2 regions of the Metabacillus sp. 113a genome follow, and region 2 is predicted to be linked to the other one. Evidence: predicted binding sites of a transcription regulator. Region 2 holds the regulator's gene; the other holds the start of a gene.
The links. Region 2 encodes LexA, which represses DNA repair genes until DNA is damaged. Its sites were predicted from a motif close to CGAACATATGTTCG; they were not measured.

Region 1 (10,333 bases), on a different contig from region 2:
TCGATCAAGGTGCTGCTCAAAGCGGGCTTCCATAAAGAAGGCCTTGCAAGAAAAAATGTGAAAATCAACGGCCGCTGGGAGGATCATGAGCTGCTGGCGATCATTAACCCTGCTGATTGACATGAGGTCTAGAAAAGCAGCTGACAGATTCTTTCCGTCAGCTGTTTTTTTTGCATTGAACGTTTCGAGAGTTTTATAGGGAGGGGCTATTTTTAGGAAAGGCAAGGAAGCTGTTAGCTATCTCAGACAGTTGGGAGAGTTCAACAGCTCCTTTTTGTGCATTTTCTGAAAATTCGAGGATATTTTCAAAAAAAGTGTTTCTTTTTTGAATCAACTGTTATATATTAATCTTAGATTTACTAATCTGTATTATAACAATTTAGAGAGGTGATTATGTGGCAACGGAAACAGCGGGCATACGTGTTAAAGGAGAATGGAATGACCGATACCGGGAGGTGCTTTCACCTGAAGCACTTTCTTTTATCGGGAAGCTGGAGGAAAGATTTGGACCTGTGCGCAAGGCATTGCTTGAAAAAAGAAAAGAACGCCAAAATCAGATCAGCCATCACGGAATTCTTCCGGATTTTTTAAAGGAAACAGAGGATATTCGCAATGGAACATGGACAATCGCTCCGCTCCCTGCTGATTTGCAGGATAGGAGGGTTGAGATCACAGGGCCTGTTGACCGGAAAATGATCATTAATGCCCTTAACTCGGGTGCAAAGGTTTTTATGGCCGATTTTGAGGATGCCACTTCACCCGTATGGAAAAACCTGATGGAAGGGCAGCTGAATCTAAGGGATGCAGTGAAAAGAACCATTCATCTTGAGCAGCCGGACGGAAAGGTGTATAAGCTTAACAGCAATCCTGCCGTGCTGAAGGTCCGGCCTCGTGGCTGGCACCTGGAGGAAAAGAATGTGCTGCTGAATGAAAAACGAATTTCAGGGAGTCTTTTTGATTTCGGCCTTTATTTTTTCCATAACGCGAGACAGCTGATTGAAAACGGCACCGGACCTTATTTTTATTTGCCAAAGCTTGAGAGTCATGAGGAGGCAAGGCTTTGGAATGATGTTTTCGTTTTTGCGCAGGAGGAATTGGGAATTCCGCAGGGGACGATTAAGGCAACCGTTTTAATTGAAACCTTGCCTGCGGCGTTTGAAATGGATGAAATTCTATATGAATTAAAAGAGCACTCTGCAGGGTTAAACTGCGGCAGATGGGATTACATTTTCAGCTATTTGAAAAAGCTTCGCAGCCGGGAGAACGTTATCCTCCCAGACCGTGCGCAGGTGACGATGACCACGCCGTTTATGAGAGCCTACTCATTGCTTGCCATTAAAACGTGCCATAAACGCAAGGCCCCGGCAATGGGTGGAATGGCAGCCCAGATCCCGATTAAAAATAATCCGGAAGCCAATGAAACAGCTATGAACAAGGTCAAGGCGGACAAACTCCGTGAAGCGAGTGATGGCCATGACGGAACGTGGGTTGCCCATCCGGCCCTCGTCCCAATTGCCATGGAAGTGTTTGATGACTATATGCCGGAGTCAAATCAGCTTTCCAAACAGCTGGACTCCGTGCACGTCACCGCAGCTGATTTGCTCGAGGTTCCAGAAGGCACCATTACTGAGCAGGGGCTCAGAATGAACATTGAAGTGGGCATCCGTTATCTTGCCTCCTGGCTTAGCGGAAGGGGGGCCGCGCCTATTCATCACCTGATGGAGGATGCGGCGACGGCTGAAATTTCCAGAGCGCAGGTTTGGCAATGGATCCGCCATGAACGAGGGGTGCTGGCGGACGGAAGACCGGTAACGCCAGAGCTGTACGAACAGCTGAAGAAAGAAGAGACGGCAAAAATCGCAGACGAATTGGGAGATTCGTTTTATGCGAAGCTGAAGTTCCCTGAAGCCGCTGATGTATTTGATCAGTTGGTAAAAGCGGACGAATTTATTGATTTTCTGACACTGCCAAGCTACGAAAAAATTTAATGAAAGCAAAGGGGATGCGAAAAATGGGGAGAAATGAACGGATTCAGCAGCTGAATGAACAATGGGAAATGGATAAACGATGGGAAGGTGTAACACGCACCTATACAGCAGAAGAAGTGATCAGACTGCGCGGATCTTTGGATATTGAGCATACACTGGCAAGGCGCGGCTCTGAAAAACTATGGAATCTTCTTCAAAAAGAGGATTACGTGCACGCTCTTGGCGCTCTTACTGGCAATCAGGCGGTTCAGCAAGTCAAAGCGGGACTGAAAGCCATTTATTTGAGCGGCTGGCAGGTGGCGGCAGACGCCAACCTTTCCGGACATATGTATCCGGATCAGAGTCTCTACCCTGCAAACAGTGTGCCAAGCGTTGTCAAACGGATCAATCAGGCGCTGCAGCGTGCAGATCAGATTCAATTCCTGGAGGAAGAAGGAGACATTGACTGGTTTGCCCCAATCGTAGCGGATGCAGAAGCAGGATTTGGCGGTCAGCTGAACGTATTTGAACTGATGAAAGGCATGATCGAAGCGGGGGCTGCAGCAGTTCACTTTGAAGATCAGCTTTCCTCTGAAAAAAAATGCGGCCATCTTGGCGGAAAAGTGCTGCTCCCTACTCAGACAGCTGTGAAGAACCTAATTTCTGCAAGGCTTGCAGCGGATGTAATGGGCGTCCCGACATTAATCATAGCCCGCACAGATGCGGATGCAGCGGACCTGATAACAAGTGATGTCGATCCTGCCGATCATCCGTTCATCACTGGAGAGCGCACACCTGAAGGATTTTACCGTACGAAGTCCGGAATTGATCAGGCGATTGCACGCGGACTTGCATACGCTCCCTTCGCTGACCTCGTCTGGTGTGAAACGAGCGAGCCGAACCTGGAGCAGGCTCAAGCCTTTGCCGATGCCATCCATGCGCAGTACCCGGGCAAGCTGCTCGCCTACAACTGCTCGCCTTCCTTCAATTGGAAAAAGAAGCTGGATGAAAAAACCATTGCAGCGTTTCAGCGGGAAATCGGCAAAATGGGCTACAAATTCCAGTTCGTAACACTCGCGGGCTTCCATGCATTGAACCACAGCATGTTTGAGCTGGCACGCAAATACAGAGATCATGGCATGGCAGCCTACTCCGAGCTGCAGCAGGCTGAGTTCGGCAGTGAGCAGTACGGCTACACCGCAACCCGCCATCAGCGTGAAGTCGGAACCGGCTACTTTGATGAAGTGTCCCAAACGGTGAGCGGCGGAACATCCTCAACAACTGCTTTGAAAGGGTCAACAGAAGCCGAGCAGTTCACGTCAGAAACCTCACGGGTATAAGTAAAAGGCGGGCCGGATGGGGCTCGCCTTTTCTGCCGTCCTGCACCAGCCGAAAAAAGCCGCTGGCCACAAACAGCGTACACAAGTGTCGAATACGATCGGGATATTGTCGTTTGCGATGCGGATTCTGTCGAATAACAGCCATTAGCGGAAAAGCAGGGCCAAACCCAGTCAACACTAAAACCTGAGCCGGTGAAAGCAACAAAAAGCCAATCCGGGGAGGATTGGCTTCGTTATTTTAGACAGTGAACCACGTCAGCATATTGCTTGGACAAATCCATAAACAGCGGTTTGTTTCTTTGGTCAAGTGCATCGTTGATCTGAGATTCGAGGAGCGCCATTTTTCGTTTCAGTCCTGCTTCGTCCAGAATCATTTGAATGTAGATGTCCAGCATAGTCGCGGCTTCTGCTTCAACCTTCATATTGTGGCGGGACTTCATAAGCTCTGCATACGATTTTTTGTTTTTCATAGGATCACCCCTGATGCCTTTTTTTTATTATATGGACTGAGGGAGAGAAAATCAACTAAATTTTTATAATTTTTAGATAATTTAACCTACAGGGTATATTTCCGGTGGACAAGCATAGGAAAAAAGGCAATTTCAGACGGTAATTTGTTAAAACATTACATTTTTATTTGCTTTCTGTAAATTTGTAGAAACTCAGTGAGAAGTCATGGTAAATTTTTCTTGGTTAAATATACCTAACAAATTTGAGGTGATTGTAGCATGGAGAAAATCAGTCAGTATGAAGCGAATCGTTTAACAATGGCCATTGTAAGCAGTCCGGAGAACGGAGGCTTGACTTCCTGTGTATTAGAAGTGGAAAAAGAGTATGAGGTTTCCATGAAGCCCCTTGATATAGTGGATAGAAGCTGCCGTTATTTCGGCTCCAGCTACCAGGGCAGAAAAACGGGCACAAAAGATACCATCGGAATTACGCATAAGCCCCCGATAGTGGTAGATGCCGGAAACGCTATTTACCTGTTCCCGACAGCCGCTTCATCAAGACCCCAATGCTCGTGGATTTCCCACCAGTACATTGAAGATTATTCCTCTACAGGCGATGCTGAAACGATTGTGACCTTTTCGAACCGAAAATCGCTTGTTCTCCCGGTTTCCATTCACTCCTTTGAAAACCAGCTTTACAGAACCGCGCAGCTCCGGACCGTCATCACTTCACGCGTTGAAAATGAAAAGCGGATCTTCACCCAGCTTTTATACAGCAGAAGTCCGGGTGAAACGTTTCATGCTTAAACCTTGATTAAATACTCCTGCAGCAGCTCGCATACTTTGTTCCGGATTCTCGGGTTAAAGTAGCTGTGCTGCTCCTCATACCCCTGATACAGGAAGGAGTACATGGTGAAGGCTTCGTCATGCTTGATTTTGCTGACTTTTATTTTTTGGCGGTGCAATTCGCGCTTTACCTGCTGAAGATCCTTTTGGGCAAGCTTAAGGGACTCTTCAATAAGATGGAGATACGGCTGTTTCAGTTTAAATGGACTCTTTTCCACAACGGAGAGATCGCGGTTCAGGATTGAGATGGTCATAGGCAGGTAGATGGCTTGGTCGATGATGTCTCTCACTTCTTCGGGTATTCTTGTCATAGTTCACGGCCTCGCTTTATCCTCTGTTTTTTTCCTCTTTGACAGGCATTGCGCCGCCTGGTGCGGATTTTCCATACAGAGAAGGTCTTTCTTAAGTATAGAACGTTTGTTCGTAACTTATTCTATTCCGATTTAAAAAATTTTTCAAGAGGGATTTGTTTTCCAGCACCTGCTTATTTAAGTTTTTCCCGAAAAACGGTAAAATAAGAGGATACCTCATATTGTTAAGGAGTTCGGGATGGACCTGCATGCGTTTTTTAATTCGTTTACGCTCGAAAATATGATGAAGCTATTTGAACAGTATCGCTCATTCGGTCCCCTTCTTGGAGTGGCTTTGCCGCTTTTAGAAGCGTTTCTGCCCTTTTTGCCACTAGTGGTTTTCATTGTAGCCAATGTGAACTCATTTGGGCTCGGGCTTGGTTTTTTTCTGTCCTGGATCGGGGCTTCTGCAGGGGCATTTATCGTGTTTCTGCTTGTAAGAAAATACGGACAGAAGCGGTTTATGCGGTTTTTAAGCAGGCATAAAGGAATCAAAAAGATGGTGGACTGGGTGGAAGAGAAAGGGTTTGGGCCCTTGTTCATTCTGCTTTGCTTTCCATTTACTCCATCGGCTGCAGTGAATGTGGTGGCAGGCCTGTCGAGAATCAGCATTTGGAATTTTTTGCTGGCGGTTTTTACCGGAAAGCTCGTCATGATTTTTATTGTGAGCTACGTTGGGCAGGATTTACACGCCATGTTTACAAATCCGGTTAAGTCATTGACCGCTGGAGGCGTGCTGATCCTCATGTGGATTGTCGGCAAAATTCTTGAAAAGAGACTCAATGCGAAAATGAAGCATAAATTGGACAGGGAGTAAAGCTCGGAACTTATGAGTCCGGGTTTTTTCTTTCCCGCAGCGGCCCGGCAGCCTGCTTAAGAAAGATTAGGGCGAATGCTCCAAAAAAGAGGCTGAATCCGGCAGTCAGGGCTTTAAACGGAAAATGATAAGCCAGAATCGGGCCTGCTGAAGCACCCGCCAGCAGAATAAAAGAGTAAAAGGAAATCGCGGAGGCGCGGCTGTCCCCCGCAAGTTCTCCAATCCTGGTAATAAGAGCGGGAAGCAGCATGGCCATAGAGGCGGTTAACCATATTGAAAGCAGCGTTGCCACAGGCAGATAAGGAAGCAGGGCGGCTGCAGCGAGAACAGCAGAAAGGGCAGCGACTGACCCGGTCAATGCCGATTTGATGCCGATTCTCCTCATGATGGGACCGCTCCAAAAGGAAAGAAGGGCCCCTGCAAGTCCCGCTGTACGGCTTAAAAAGAGAATCTCATCGCCTGCATCTGAGAAATACCGGCTGAACGAATCGTAAAAGGCTGCAAAGGCCATCAGCAGACTAAACGTAAGTACATAGCATGGGAAAAGATCCGAACGGAAAAGAACCGATAAATCAAGAGCATCTCCCGAAGCACGTCGTTTGGAGGCCGGAAGGAGCAGCGCTGCCGTTAGGGCTATGATTGAAAAAGCAGCGCAGAAAAACCAGAATACGGCCTGCCATCCGAAGAACTGAGTGAGAAGCGAGCTTATCATCTGGCCGGCGACACCGGCTAAAAGAAACCCGCCGTTGATCAAGGAGATAAGATGAGTTCTGACTTCCTCTGTAAATGTCTCAAAGCAGTAGGAGTAGGCAACTGGCGCAAAGCTTGCCAGAAAAAATCCCTGCAGCCCCCTTATCATCTGGAAGGAAGCGGGAGACTGCGAGCCTGTCAGCAAATAGGCAAGTACAGCGCAGATAAGCAGCCCGGCCGCCATCGTCCTCCTTCGTCCGAAAAGACTTGAAACAGGGCCGAAGCAGAGCAGTCCGATCGAATAAAAAAAGGTAAAAAGAGAGGCGCTCCACACAATCTCCTCGGGACTCCCGCGAAGCCCCGCAGCTACTTCAGCGTAAATAGGGATAAGCAAATACAGGTTGCTTGCAGCGGCGGCAGCGGCAAGCAGGAAGAACGCGGCAATCCGGCCTGATGCGTTCACTGGCATCCCCCCATCTCTGTTACACTATATGCAGCAGATTCTGTCCGGTTTTCCACCAGATGAAATCGAACGTGTATTCGTATATAATATAAAGAAACGACTAAGGCCAGAGGAGGCAAATGGAATGACAATCCGGTTTTTGGCAGGCCGTTCAGGCAGCGGCAAAACCACGATGGTTCTGAATGAAATCAGGGAAAAGTTGATGGAACGGCCTGATGGACCGCCGATTATTTTTCTAGTCCCTGATCAAATGACGTTCGCAATGGAATATGAACTGGCTGGAACCCCTGGTCTGAGCGGAATGATCAGGGCGCAGGTTTTCAGCTTTTCACGTCTCAGTTTAAGGATTCTTCAGGAAACATCCGGAGCGGCCAAGCAGATGATCACGTCTTCGGGCGTGCAGATGATGCTTAGGAAAATCATTGAAGAGGAAAAGCAGAATTTTAACGTATATGGCAAAGCCAGTGATAAAGCCGGCTTTATTCAGCATGTGGAAACGATGCTGACTGAATTTAAACGGTATAACCTGGATCCTGATGGGCTGATTGGGAGCATCCGTTCCATCCAGCAGCATATGGATGAAAAAGAAAGAGTGCTGTCAGGAAAGCTTGAGGACCTGCATATCATTTACGGGCGGCTTGAGGAAGCCCTTGCAGAGAGGTACGTGGATTCTGAGGATACACTGAGGATGCTTACAGAACGAATTGAAGAATCTGCCTATCTGGAAAAGGCGGAAGTTTACATAGACGGATTTCATCAATTTACGCCAATGGAGAGGGAGGCAGTAAAGAGCCTGGCTGCCAAGGCGGAACGGGTAACGCTTACGATAACAGCAGACAAGCTGTTTGACCGGCATTTGCCGCATGAGCTTCATCTTTTCAGAATGACGGGGATGACATATGCGGATTTTAAAAGGATGGCAGAGGAGCTTCATATTGAAATAGAAGAACCCGTTCTGCTGAAAGAACTCCCGAGATTCGCATACTCTCCTTCGCTTGAGCATTTAGAGCAGAATTACGATACAAGGCCTTCGGTGCCCTTTAAGGGAGCCGCAGATGTCTCGATATGCCAGGCGGCAAGCCACCGTGCGGAGGTGGAGGGAATTGCGCGCCGGATTCATTATCTTGTCCGGAAAAAAGGGATCCGCTACCGGGAAGTGGCAATTTTGCTGCGAAACCCCTCCAGCTACCAGGATTTAATCGAACAGGTTTTTACAGATTACGGGATTCCATTTTTCATAGACCAGAAGCACTCCATGCTCCATCATCCTCTCATAGAGCTGATCCGCTCTGCTGTAGAGGCGGTGACTGGAAGCTTTAGATATGAAGCTGTTTTCCGGGCCGTCAAAACGGATCTTCTTTTTCCGGAGGGATCAGACCGGCAGCTGTACCGTGAAAAAATGGATTTTCTCGAAAACTATGTGCTTGCCTACGGAATCAATGGATCAAGGTGGACCTCAGATAAGAGGTGGACTTACAGAAGGTTCCGTTCATTAGAAGGCGGCAATGCTGTAACAGATGAAGAATTGGAGAAAGAAGAGCAGATTAACGAACTGAAACATATGGTATCCGAGCCGCTCAAAGGACTGGCCGACGGTCTCAGGAAAGCAAAAACTGGAGTGGGAAAAGCTTCTGCACTTTACATGTTTCTTGAGAATTTGAACATTCCGGCGAAGCTTGAGCAGCTGCGGGAAGAGGCAGAAGGCGGCGGCCGGCTTATTGAGGGACGCGAGCATGCGCAAGTATGGGACGCTGTTATGGGGCTGCTGGATGAATTTGCAGAAATGATCGGGGAGCAGTGCGTATCAGCCGAACAGTTTGCCGACATGATGGATACAGGTCTCGAAAGCCTCAAGTTTTCCCTCGTCCCTCCAGCAATGGATCAGGTTTTGATTGGAGATATGGAGCGTTCACGTTTCTATGGGCTGAAGTATACATTTGCGGCCGGGGTGAATGATGGAGTGATACCTGCAAAACCGGTGGAAGACGGCATCCTGTCAGATGAAGACAGGGAACTTCTGGAACGAAACGGTGTTGCTATGGCACCTTCTGCAAGACAGCAGCTTCTGGATGAAAACTTTGTTATTTATATGGCGCTTGTCAGCGGATCAGAGCATCTCTTTGTCTCCTACCCGGCTGCAGATCCAGAAGGGAAAACCCTGCTTCCGTCTATGATGGTCAGCAGGCTGGAGGAGCTGTTCCCGAAGGCTTCCAGGGAGTGGTTGGTCAATGAACCTGAATCGCTGCCGGAAGAGGAGCAGCTCACGTTTATGCCGAACGAATCCATCGCGCTTACCTATTTAAGCGCCCAGCTTCAAACATGGAAAAAACAATACCCGGTGCATGACAGCTGGTGGGACGCCTACAACTATCTCATAGAGAATGATCCAAGCGGCAGCGCAGCGATGGTGGTCAGCAGTTTATTCTACGAAAACCGAGCGAAGCCTCTGAAGCCGGACGTAACAAAAGAGCTTTACGGCGGGCACATTCTCGGCAGTGTCTCAAGGATGGAGCAGTTCAGAAGCTGTCCTTTTTCACACTTCGCAAGCCACGGATTAAAGCTGAAGGAAAGGGAGCAGTTCAGGCTTGAAGCGCCGGATGTAGGACAGCTGTTCCATTCGGCTTTAAAGATGATCTCAGACCGGATCACGGAATTAAAGGTGCCATGGCGGGATTTGACAAAAGAGCAGTGCAAAAGCTTGTCAAATGAAGCTGTAACCCGTCTTGCACCAATGCTTCAAAAGGAAGTGCTCCTCAGCTCCAGCCGCCATCAATATTTAAAGCGGAAGCTTGAAAAAATCATTGCGAGGGCAGCAGGCGCCATAGCGGAACAGGCAAAGCTTTCTCTGTTTGCGCCAATCGGCCTCGAGCTCGGCTTCGGAAAAGGCGGGCCGCTCCCGCCGATGAGATTCAAGCTTGAAAACGGCTATACAATGGAGCTGACCGGGAGGATTGACCGGGTCGATTCCGCTGAGAGCTCCCAGGGGCTCCTTTTGCGGATTGTTGACTACAAGTCAAGTGACCGGGGCCTAAACCTGAGCGAGGTCTATTACGGCATTGCTCTGCAGATGCTTACGTATCTGGATGTCATTATCTCGTATTCCAAGTCGTGGCTTGGTGTTGAAGCAAGCCCGGCCGGCGTTCTGTATTTCCATGTTCATGATCCAATGATCCAGACCGGCTCTCCGCTTTCCCTCGATGATCTGGAGGAGGAGGTTTTTAAGAAATATAAAATGAAGGGCCTTCTTCTCGGAGAAGAAGAAGCCATCCAGCTGATGGATCAGACGCTCGAGAGCGGAGCCTCTTCCAGCATCATATCCGCGGGATTTAAGAAAAGCGGCGGATTCAGTGCTTCTTCAGCCATTGCCAGCAGCGAAGAATTCGGCCTGCTTCGGAGTCATGTCCGAAACGA
Region 2 (10,333 bases):
GCTTGTTTCCATGCAGCTGATGCTTGCGGCACGCGCACATGGGTATGATACAAACCCGATCGGCGGCTATGAAAAAGATCAGATCGCAGAAGCTTTCGGGATGGATAAAGAACGCTATTATCCTGTAATGCTGCTGTCCATCGGAAAAGCAGCGGATCAAGGCTATCAGTCCTACCGCCTGCCAACTGAAAAAATTACCGAGTGGAAATAAGAATAGAAAAGGAGAATGAAAATGATCATTATTCATGCAGAATTTCAAGTAAAGCCAGAGAAGGAAACTGAATTTTTAACAGAAATCACAGCACTTGTATCCGCTTCAAGAGAAGAGAGCGGCAATGTTTCCTATGAATTAATGAAAAGCACTGAGCGCGATTATGTCTACACGATGGTGGAGCTATGGAGCGGTCAGGAAGAGGTTCAAAGCCATAACGAAAGCGCACATTTTCAGGCATTTGTTGAAAAAGCACCGCAATACCTTGCGGCTCCACTGACGGCAAAAGTTTTTGCAGGAGAAGAAATCAAACGATAAGATTAGAACCCCCGCTAAAATGCAGCGGGGGTTTTTTATTGCGAAAGGCCTGTTCGTTTAAGGTGAGTCCCTATTTTTTCCTGGACTGGAACAGCTATTAAGAAAACTGATGAACATCATAAAAGAAAAATATTTTACTAATGCTAAAATTTTCTGTAAAATTAACTGGGAATCTATTTATCAGGGTTAACAAGGGTACTGACTACGTTGAAAGCCGACTTATTTTATCGGTATAATCGTGATATCGCATGAATTCACGCAGACGAATGAGGTGTAAAGATTGCCATTACATGTAACGAACAGTCCATTCAATCAGGAGCAGGCTGATCTGCTGAACCAGCTTCTGCCATCTTTAAACCCGTCACAAAAAATGTGGCTTGCCGGGTATCTGGCTGCCATTGACCAAGATGCTTCATCTGGTACTGCTGTTACACAGCAGCAAAATGAATCTGCTCCTGTATCTAAAGAAGTCACCATCTTATATGGATCTCAGACAGGGAACGCCCAGGGACTGGCTGCAAAAAGCGGCAAAAAACTGGAGGAGAACGGATTTAAAGTAACCGTGTCCTCCATGAACGATTTTAAACCGAATTCTCTGAAAAAGCTTGAAAATCTACTCATTGCTGTAAGTACACACGGGGAAGGCGACCCGCCGGACAATGCTCTGACTTTCCATGAATTTCTGCATGGAAAGCGCGCACCGAAACTGGAAGGTTTGCGTTATTCAGTACTGTCGCTCGGAGACAGTTCGTACGAGAAATTCTGCCAGACAGGAAAAGAATTTGACTTGAGGCTGGAAGAGCTGGGAGCAAGCAGGCTTGCACCGCGCACAGACTGCGACTTGGATTATGACGAACCAGCTGCTGAGTGGCTTGACAAAGTATTGGCTGAATTGCAGGGAGCAGCCGCACAGCCTGTTTCCAATAATAAAGAAATTACCTACTCAGGCGAAAGCACGTATACGCGGACAAATCCATTTTATGCAGAAATATTAGAAAGCATCAATCTCAACGGGCGTGGCTCAGACAAGGAAACGACCCATTTGGAGCTCTCGCTTGAAGGTTCCGGCCTCTCCTATGAGCCAGGGGACAGTCTGGGAATTTACCCGGAAAACGACCCGGCTCTCGTGAACCTTATAATAGATGAAATGAAATGGGACGAAAATGAAACCGTAAAGGTCAACAAGCAGGGAGAGACTAAATCTCTTAAAGAGGCGTTGACTTCGAACTTTGAAATTACCGTCCTGACTAAACCGCTTCTTGAACAGTCATCCCAGCTGACAGACAGCAAAGAGCTGAAAGAGCTGCTGTCAGAAGGGCATGAGGAAGAGCTGAAAACCTATCTGAAAGGCCGCGATCTGCTCGACCTGCTCCGTGATTATGGACCATGGAAAGGATCGGCACAGGATTTGTTATCGATTCTCCGTAAAATTCCGGGCCGCCTTTACTCGATCGCGAGCAGTCTGGAAGCAAATCCTGAAGAAGTGCATCTTACAATTGGAGCCGTCCGCTATGAGTCATACGGCCGTTCCCGGAGCGGGGTGTGTTCCATCCTCTGTGCAGAGCGGCTTCAGCCGGGAGATAAACTACCGGTCTACGTCCAGTCCAACCAGAACTTTAAGCTCCCTGAAAACGGAGATACCCCGATCATTATGATCGGTCCCGGCACTGGTATCGCGCCTTTCCGTTCATTTATGCAGGAGCGCGAGGAAAAAGGGGCAGGCGGAAGATCGTGGCTGTTCTTCGGCGACCGCCATTTTGTCACAGATTTCCTTTACCAGACAGAGTGGCAGAAATGGATCAAAGACGGTGTCCTGACAAAAATGAATGTAGCGTTCTCAAGAGATACAGCAGAGAAGGTTTATGTACAGCACAGAATGCTCGAGAACAGTAAAGAATTATATGAATGGATTCAAAGCGGTGCCGCCGTTTACGTATGCGGGGATGAGAAGAATATGGCGCATGACGTTCATAACAGCCTTATCACCATCATTGCCAAAGAAGGCAATATGGGAAAAGAAGAGGCGGAAAAATACATCGCCGCCATGCAGCAGGAAAAACGGTACCAGCGGGACGTGTATTAAACGTCATGGAAAGGAGCTCGATCGAATATGTCTAAGCGAATCTTAACTGCCCCAGAAGGCAGCCCGAGCGATGTTGAACGCATAAAACAAGAGAGCAGGTTTTTGCGCGGGACTCTCGAGGAATCGATGCTCGAGCAAATCAGCAGCGGCATCTCAGATGATGATAACAGATTAATGAAATTTCACGGCAGCTATCTGCAGGATGACCGGGATCTCCGCATTGAGCGTCAAAAACAAAAGCTTGAACCTGCATACCAGTTTATGCTGAGGGTACGTCTTCCGGGAGGGGTGGCCACACCGGAACAATGGCTCGTCATGGATGACCTGGCAGACAGAAACGGCAATGGAACCCTGAAACTAACGACGAGAATGACCTTTCAGATGCACGGTGTTTTAAAGTGGAACATGAAGAATACGATCAAGGAAATCCATCAATCCATGATGGACACGATCGCAGCATGCGGAGACGTAAACCGGAACGTGATGTGCAATCCGAATCCTTATCAGTCAGAAATCCATCATGAAGTGTACGAATGGTCCAAAAAGCTGAGTGAGCATTTGCTCCCTAAGACGAGGGCATACCACGAAATCTGGCTGGATGAAGAAAAGGTAACAGGGGAGGAAGAGTTTTCTGAACCGATGTACGGTCCGCTTTATTTGCCGAGGAAATTTAAGATCGGCATCGCCGTTCCGCCTTCTAACGATATTGATGTCTACTCGCAGGACCTTGGTTTTATCGCGATCGTCGAGAAGGGTCTGCTGAAAGGCTTTAATGTGATGATTGGCGGAGGAATGGGGATGTCTCATGGAGATAAGGAGACCTATCCTCAAATCGGTAAAATCATCGGCTTCTGCACCCCGGATAAAATTCTGGAGCTGTCGGAAAAGATCATTACCATCCAGCGGGATTACGGCAACCGTTCTGAAAGAAAGAACGCACGTTTTAAGTATACAGTCGACCGCCTCGGCCTGGAAACCGTGAAAGAGGAGCTGGAAGAGAGGCTCGGCTGGAAGCTCGGGCAGCCTGAAGATTTTCATTTTGACCATAACGGGGACCGTTATGGCTGGGTGGAAGGAACAGAAGGCACATGGCATTATACGTTGTTTGTAGAAGGCGGCCGTGTGGCGGACTTTGAAGGTTACCAGCTTAAGACAGGCTTAAAAGAGATCGCGAGAGTGCATACCGGCGATTTCCGCCTTACTGCCAATCAAAATGTTATCATCGCGAATGTAGCTGCTGAAAAGAAGGCGGAAATTGAAGGGCTCATTCAAGCATACGGCTTAACAGACGGAGCCCATCACTCTGCACTCCGCCGGAGTTCGATGGCATGTGTAGCACTCCCGACATGCGGTCTGGCTATGGCCGAGGCGGAGCGTTACCTTCCAGAGCTGATCAGCAGGATTGAAGAAATTGTGGATATAAACGGTCTTCGGGGAGAAGAGATCACCATCCGCATGACCGGCTGTCCGAACGGATGTGCCCGCCATGCACTGGGGGAAATCGGCTTTATCGGAAAAGCTCCCGGAAAGTATAACATGTACTTGGGAGCAGCCTTTGACGGCAGCCGGCTCAGCAAAATGTACAAAGAGAACATTGGAGAAGAAGAAATTCTGAATGAGCTCGGGCAGCTTTTGCCCCGCTACGCAAAGGAAAGAGAACAAGGAGAACATTTTGGGGATTATGTCATCCGTGCCGGCATCATCGGGGCAACGACTGACGGAACCAACTTTCATGCGTTATAAAAAAGAAGATGGCTGCCAGCCATCTTCTTTTTATGCAGAAAAAAAGCCTGTCCTGACGAACAAGGCTCTCAATGCACCGTACGATATACGCCAATCACTTTTCCTAAGATTGAAACATTCCGCAGGATAATAGGCTCCATGGATGAATTTTCCGGCTGAAGCCTGATATAATCCTTTTCTCTGAAAAAGCGCTTGACGGTTGCTTCATCATCTTCCGTCATGGCGACCACGATCTCTCCATTATTAGCAGACTGCTGCTGGCGGACTATCACAAGGTCTCCGTCCAGAATTCCCGCTTCAATCATACTGTCTCCTACAACTTCAAGCATAAATACATGGTCATCAGGAGGGACCAGACGTTCGGGCAGCGGGAAATATTCTTCAATGTTTTCTACTGCTGTAATAGGAACCCCTGCTGTAACCTTCCCGATAATCGGGATGTTGACAGCGCTGCTTTTTGGAATTTCCAGTTCTTCGTTCAGTACTTCAATCGCTCTCGGCTTAGTGGGGTCTCTCCGTATCAATCCTTTATTCTCGAGCCGCGCAAGGTGGCCATGCACGGTAGAGCTTGAGGCAAGGCCTACGGCCAAGCCAATTTCACGGACGGAGGGAGGATAGCCTTTGCTTTTGACTTCCTGTTTAATAAATTCCAGAATGTCCTGTTGCCTTTTTGATAGTTTGCTCATCCTTAGCACCTCAGAGTAAGTAATTTATAGTTATTATAGCATGATTTACCTGCATATACAAACATAAGTTCGAAAACCTCTTGACTGGGAATGTTTGTTCGGATTATAATGAATTTATCAAAATACGAACAAACATTCTGGAGGGATTCAAATGTCTAAAATTACATTTGCTTACATTTCTGTTTTCGCACTTCTTGTTGGAGGAATTTTATACGCAGCCGCTGATAAAGGGAACAGCAGCCTGCTTGAAAAATATGCTAAAATAGAAATCCGTGAAGGCGATACGCTGTGGGATCTTGCGGAAGAGCTCAAAGGCAGACATGATCTTACAAGTACTGAATTCGTGGAGTGGGTCAACAAGGAGAACAGGATGACTTCCCTCGTCATTAAACCTGGCGAAGAGCTGTATATACCGGTTAAAAAAGAAGAAGTGTATAAAATAGATGCGAAGATGATAGCTTCAGAAGAGTAGGTGGTTGTTTGAAAGCGATAATTTACTGCAGGGTGAGCACAGATAAGGCAGAACAGGAGACATCGCTGCAGAGGCAAAAGGAAGAACTCTCCTCGCTTGCAGAAGAGCACGGGATGGAACCGGTGCAGACCATCATGGAGAAAGCCAGCGGCTATGAAATAGAGAGAGAGGGGATCCTTACCCTTCTTGATGCGGTGAAAAAAAGAGAAGCAGAGGCGATACTCATTCAGGATGAGACAAGGCTTGGGAGGGGCAGTGCCAGAATGGCCATCCTTCATTTTCTGTATAAAGAAAAGGCTAAAGTATTTACGATTTCACATCAGGGAGAGCACCAGCTTTCTGAAGCGGATTCAATGGTCCTTGAAATAGTGGGTATTGTAGAGGAGTACCAAAGGAAAATACATAATTTAAAGATTAAACGGGGAATGAAGCGTGCAGTAGAAAATGGCTACCGTCCCCAGGAAAACCTGACAGATCTCTCCTCAGGCGGAAGGAAAGACAAAATAGATGTTCCTATCGAGGATATTATCCGTCTTAGGGCAAGCAAACTCACCTTTGCAGAAATTGCCGCTACCCTTAGAGGATTTGGATATTCCGTTTCAAAAGCAACCGTTCATCGGCGATACCAGGAGTATACGGAAGAAACAAAGGCAGCCGAACAGGAGAACTAATCTGTTTGTTTGCCTTTTTCTCATATATTTTGTACGATGTCACTACTAACTTTAGTTTTGATGCAGGAACTTTGCTTTTGGCAGAGCCGGTTTATAAAGGAGAATCAATATGCTTTCTAAAGAAAAAATCGACAGAATCAATGCTCTTTCAAGAAAGTCCAAATCCGAGGGGCTTACGGAAAAGGAGCTTCTTGAACAAAAGAGACTCCGTGAAGAGTACCTCCGTGCTTTTAGGGGTTCTATGAAGAACACGCTGAAAAGTGTAACGGTTGTAGACCCTGAGGGAAATGATGTAACTCCACAAAAATTGAAAAATGAAAAGAATAAAAGATTGCATTAACCAGGGCCTGTTGAAATTAACAGGCCTATTGGTTGTACATTTTCTTTTCTACGGATATGATAAGAGGGTAAATTGTTCACGAAAGGATGGTTATTATGACATTATCTACTATTGATTCATTATCCATTGCTACAATTCGTACGTTATCCATTGATGCAATTGAAAAAGCAAAATCAGGGCATCCGGGAATGCCGATGGGTTCCGCTCCAATGACATATAAGCTTTGGGTAGATTTTATGAAGCAAAACCCCGGCAACCCAAATTGGTTTAACCGTGACCGGTTTGTTCTTTCAGCCGGACATGGCTCTATGCTTCTTTACAGCATGCTTCATTTATCCGGATACGATGTTTCCATGGAGGATTTAAAATCATTCCGTCAGTGGGACAGCAAAACTCCGGGACATCCTGAATTCGGGCACACTCCGGGAGTTGACGCAACGACTGGTCCGCTTGGACAGGGAATTGGAATGGCTGTCGGCATGGCAATGGCTGAACGGCACCTTGCTCATACATATAACAGAGGTTCATACAACATCGTAGACCATCATACATTTGCCGTTTGCGGAGACGGAGATTTAATGGAAGGAATCTCTTCTGAAGCTTCGTCATTTGCCGGCCACTTAAAGCTTGGCAGGTTAATTGTTCTTTATGATTCCAATGATATCTCTCTTGACGGGGATCTTGACCGCTCTTTCAGCGAAAACGTCCAGCAGCGCTTTGAGGCGATGGGCTGGCAGGTTCTGCGTGTAGAGGATGGAAATGATACGGATGAAATAGGCCGGGCTATTGAAGAAGCCAAAAAGAACGAAGATCAGCCGACTCTCATCGAAGTAAAAACGACAATCGGCTTTGGTTCTCCAAACCGTGCAGGAACATCAGGGGTACACGGTGCACCGCTCGGAGCAGAGGAAACGAAGCTTACAAAAGAAGCATACAAGTGGACTTTCGAAAAGGATTTCCATGTACCGGATGAAGTGTATGAACATTTCAGCAAAACCATTAAAGACCATGGGGCTCAGGCTGAGCAAGAGTGGAATGAACTTTTTGAGGATTATAAAAAAGAGTATCCTGAGCTTGCAGAAGAGCTGACAAGGGCCATCCACGGCGAGCTTCCTGAAGGATGGGACGCGGATATTCCTGTCTATGAGACAGGTGCAGGACTCGCTTCCAGAGCTTCTTCAGGAGAAGTGCTTAATGCGATAGCCAAAAATGTGCCTTACCTGTTTGGAGGCTCTGCTGACCTTGCAGGTTCAAATAAGACAACAATTAAAAATGTAGAGGACTTCACGGCGGATAACTACAGCGGGCGCAACATCTGGTTCGGTGTCAGGGAATTCTCAATGGGTGCTGCTCTTAATGGCATGACTCTGCATGGCGGCCTAAAGGTTTTCGGAGGAACATTCTTCGTATTCTCTGATTACCTGCGTCCGGCTATTCGTCTTGCTGCGCTTATGAACCTTCCTGTGACCTTTGTCTTTACACACGACAGCATTGCCGTTGGGGAAGACGGCCCAACGCATGAGCCGATTGAACAGCTCGCTTCTCTGCGCGCCATGCCAAACCTTGATGTTATCAGACCCGCAGATGGCAACGAAGTAGCTGCGGCCTGGAAACTGGCAGTAACATCAGAATCAAGTCCAACGGCTCTTGTCCTTTCAAGACAGGATCTTCCGACGCTGGAGCATTCTGCAGAACTTGCTGCTTCAGGAGTGGAAAAAGGAGCTTACATCGTTTCTCCTGCCGATAAAGAGCAGGCAGATGTGCTTCTGCTGGCTTCAGGATCTGAGGTTGGTCTAGCGGTAGAAGCTCAGAAAGCACTTTTGCAGGAGGGCATCCACGCTTCAGTTGTCAGCATGCCATCCTGGAAAAGGTTTGAAGAGCAATCAGAAGAATACAAACGCTCCGTTCTTCCAAAAGAAGTTAAAAAGCGTCTTGCTATCGAGGTTGCGTCTCCGCTTGGCTGGGAACGTTACACAGGAGATGAAGGGGATGTACTTGGAATCAATCGTTTTGGGGCATCAGCACCTGGCAGCACAATTATGAAAGAATTTGGATTCACCTCTGAGAATGTAGCAGCGAGAGTCAAAGCGTTACTGAATAAATAGGATTTATTGATCGAGTGTTCGTTTTCACACCTGTTGACTGGAACGGAAGGCAACCTGGGAGGAACCTTGCCGCTCGCCTTCAAGCTGTAATCAACAGTCAAGTTAACAGAGCTGATCAATTAGAGGAGAAGAGGAGCCGGCATTATACCGGCTCTTCTTTTATCTCTATTCGACATAATTAGTGGTTCCTCTCTCCGTATTAAGACACTCTTCACTCCATCCATCCCGTTATAATGAGTAAAAGGGCGGCATCGGCTTAGGAGGGATTACCATTGAGGCATTACTATGTGTATTTTATGGAAGAGGAGATTGCAAGTCATTATTTTGGCAAGGAATCAAAAATTTTTGATCTAATCCGCACGTATCATTGGACAAGCATACATGATGAGCGTTACTCATTGCTTAAACAGCAGGTTGAGTATATATCGAAGCCTATTCCTTCAAAATCGATTCATCAGCTGCTGAACGGATTTTTAATGATGAGAAAGGGGTACAGGCAGCTTGGAGACTTGCACAGAATCGTGTTAAATGGCGATCCTGGACAGGCTACCCTTCTGATTAAAGAGAGGTATCTGGAAATTGATGCCCAGGGCAGCTTTGAAGCTGAGACTATATTTTTTGAAATTCTCCGTAAAATGAATCCCTGTTTTCTCGCAATGGACTTTCAATCAAGAAGATATGGCTGGCTAAACCCGATATCGGAAAGAAAATTTGTCTAAAAAAGCAGAAATTAGGCAGGAATTATTGTATAATTGCCGAGGGTTTAGTAGACTGTAAACGAGAGAACTTGAAGGAGGAACTACCATGGCTTTATGGCTCGGCATTACACTGATTATAGTTGCTCTTTTGGGCGGCGTGGCGCTGGGTTTCTTTATCGCTCGCAGATACATGATGAGCTATTTGAAAAAGAATCCGCCAATTAATGAAAATATGCTACGGATGATGATGATGCAGATGGGAATGAAACCGTCCCAGAAGAAAATCAACCAAATGATGAAGGCGATGAACAATCAACAGTTGAAGTAGACCCTTGTGGCTGCAGGGTTTATCGCTTAACGATAGATACTCGAAGACACATTTGCAGGCTTGCTTTTACTGTGAGGTAAATTCTATATAGGAATTTATTGAAATGAATCTGTACTTTCCCGAACCACTTATTCTGTTGGCAGCTTAGCCTATGGATGGTGGTTCTTCGTCTTATACAGGAGTTTATTTTCCGCTGCGGCCGTTCGCTTATCCCTATACAGAAACAGCCACCAAGAAATGTGCATGAGTGCCTGCAGAAAGATCATTTGCTTCTTACCAAATCGGTTAACCGATCATTCTTTCAATAAACGAAATAAATGAACGATTGAATTCGTATATAATAAAAGAAATGACCGATAGTGGCCATCTCTTTTCTGACAAAATTATAAGCTGATCCGCTGTCCGTTATTGGAAGACTGAAACTGCTGGTACTCATAGAGCATTTTATCGAGTTCCTGACTGTAACGAATGGTAATCGATGAAGACATACCGTTTTTATCAGCTATTTCATTAAGTTCTACCCGTTTCTGTTCAATCTCTTTAAGTATACTTTTTTTCATCGCTGCGATAAATCCCTTCTATATGAACTGCTGCTTGCACCTGGAATTCGGTTGGAGCAGGAGATGTAATAATCTTATTAAATTATAAGGGCATTTACTGAATTCTTCTATATGCTGG

Region 1: the regulator LexA is predicted to act here: its motif matches at 6,989-7,002, upstream of addB (helicase-exonuclease AddAB subunit AddB).

Annotation. Positions count from the first base shown of each region.
Region 1 covers NZ_JBNILJ010000006.1:117,704-128,036, reverse strand. Annotated here, with positions in the region: gene ACQCVE_RS11780 (GNAT family N-acetyltransferase) at 1-120, shown strand, start outside; gene aceB (malate synthase A) at 396-1,988, shown strand; gene aceA (isocitrate lyase) at 2,012-3,307, shown strand; gene ACQCVE_RS11765 (IDEAL domain-containing protein) at 3,541-3,777, opposite strand; gene ACQCVE_RS11760 (competence protein ComK) at 4,036-4,563, shown strand; gene ACQCVE_RS11755 (hypothetical protein) at 4,560-4,913, opposite strand; gene ACQCVE_RS11750 (TVP38/TMEM64 family protein) at 5,152-5,769, shown strand; gene ACQCVE_RS11745 (MFS transporter) at 5,780-6,922, opposite strand; gene addB (helicase-exonuclease AddAB subunit AddB) at 7,047-10,333, shown strand, end outside.
Region 2 covers NZ_JBNILJ010000001.1:584,908-595,240, reverse strand. Annotated here, with positions in the region: gene ACQCVE_RS03175 (nitroreductase family protein) at 1-211, shown strand, start outside; gene ACQCVE_RS03170 (putative quinol monooxygenase) at 233-529, shown strand; gene ACQCVE_RS03165 (assimilatory sulfite reductase (NADPH) flavoprotein subunit) at 810-2,612, shown strand; gene cysI (assimilatory sulfite reductase (NADPH) hemoprotein subunit) at 2,640-4,355, shown strand; gene lexA (transcriptional repressor LexA) at 4,424-5,041, opposite strand; gene yneA (cell division suppressor protein YneA) at 5,193-5,513, shown strand; gene ACQCVE_RS03145 (YneB family resolvase-like protein) at 5,522-6,184, shown strand; gene ACQCVE_RS03140 (DUF896 domain-containing protein) at 6,294-6,524, shown strand; gene tkt (transketolase) at 6,620-8,629, shown strand; gene sirA (sporulation inhibitor of replication protein SirA) at 8,902-9,348, shown strand; gene ACQCVE_RS03125 (YneF family protein) at 9,434-9,655, shown strand; gene ACQCVE_RS03120 (aspartyl-phosphate phosphatase Spo0E family protein) at 10,039-10,215, opposite strand.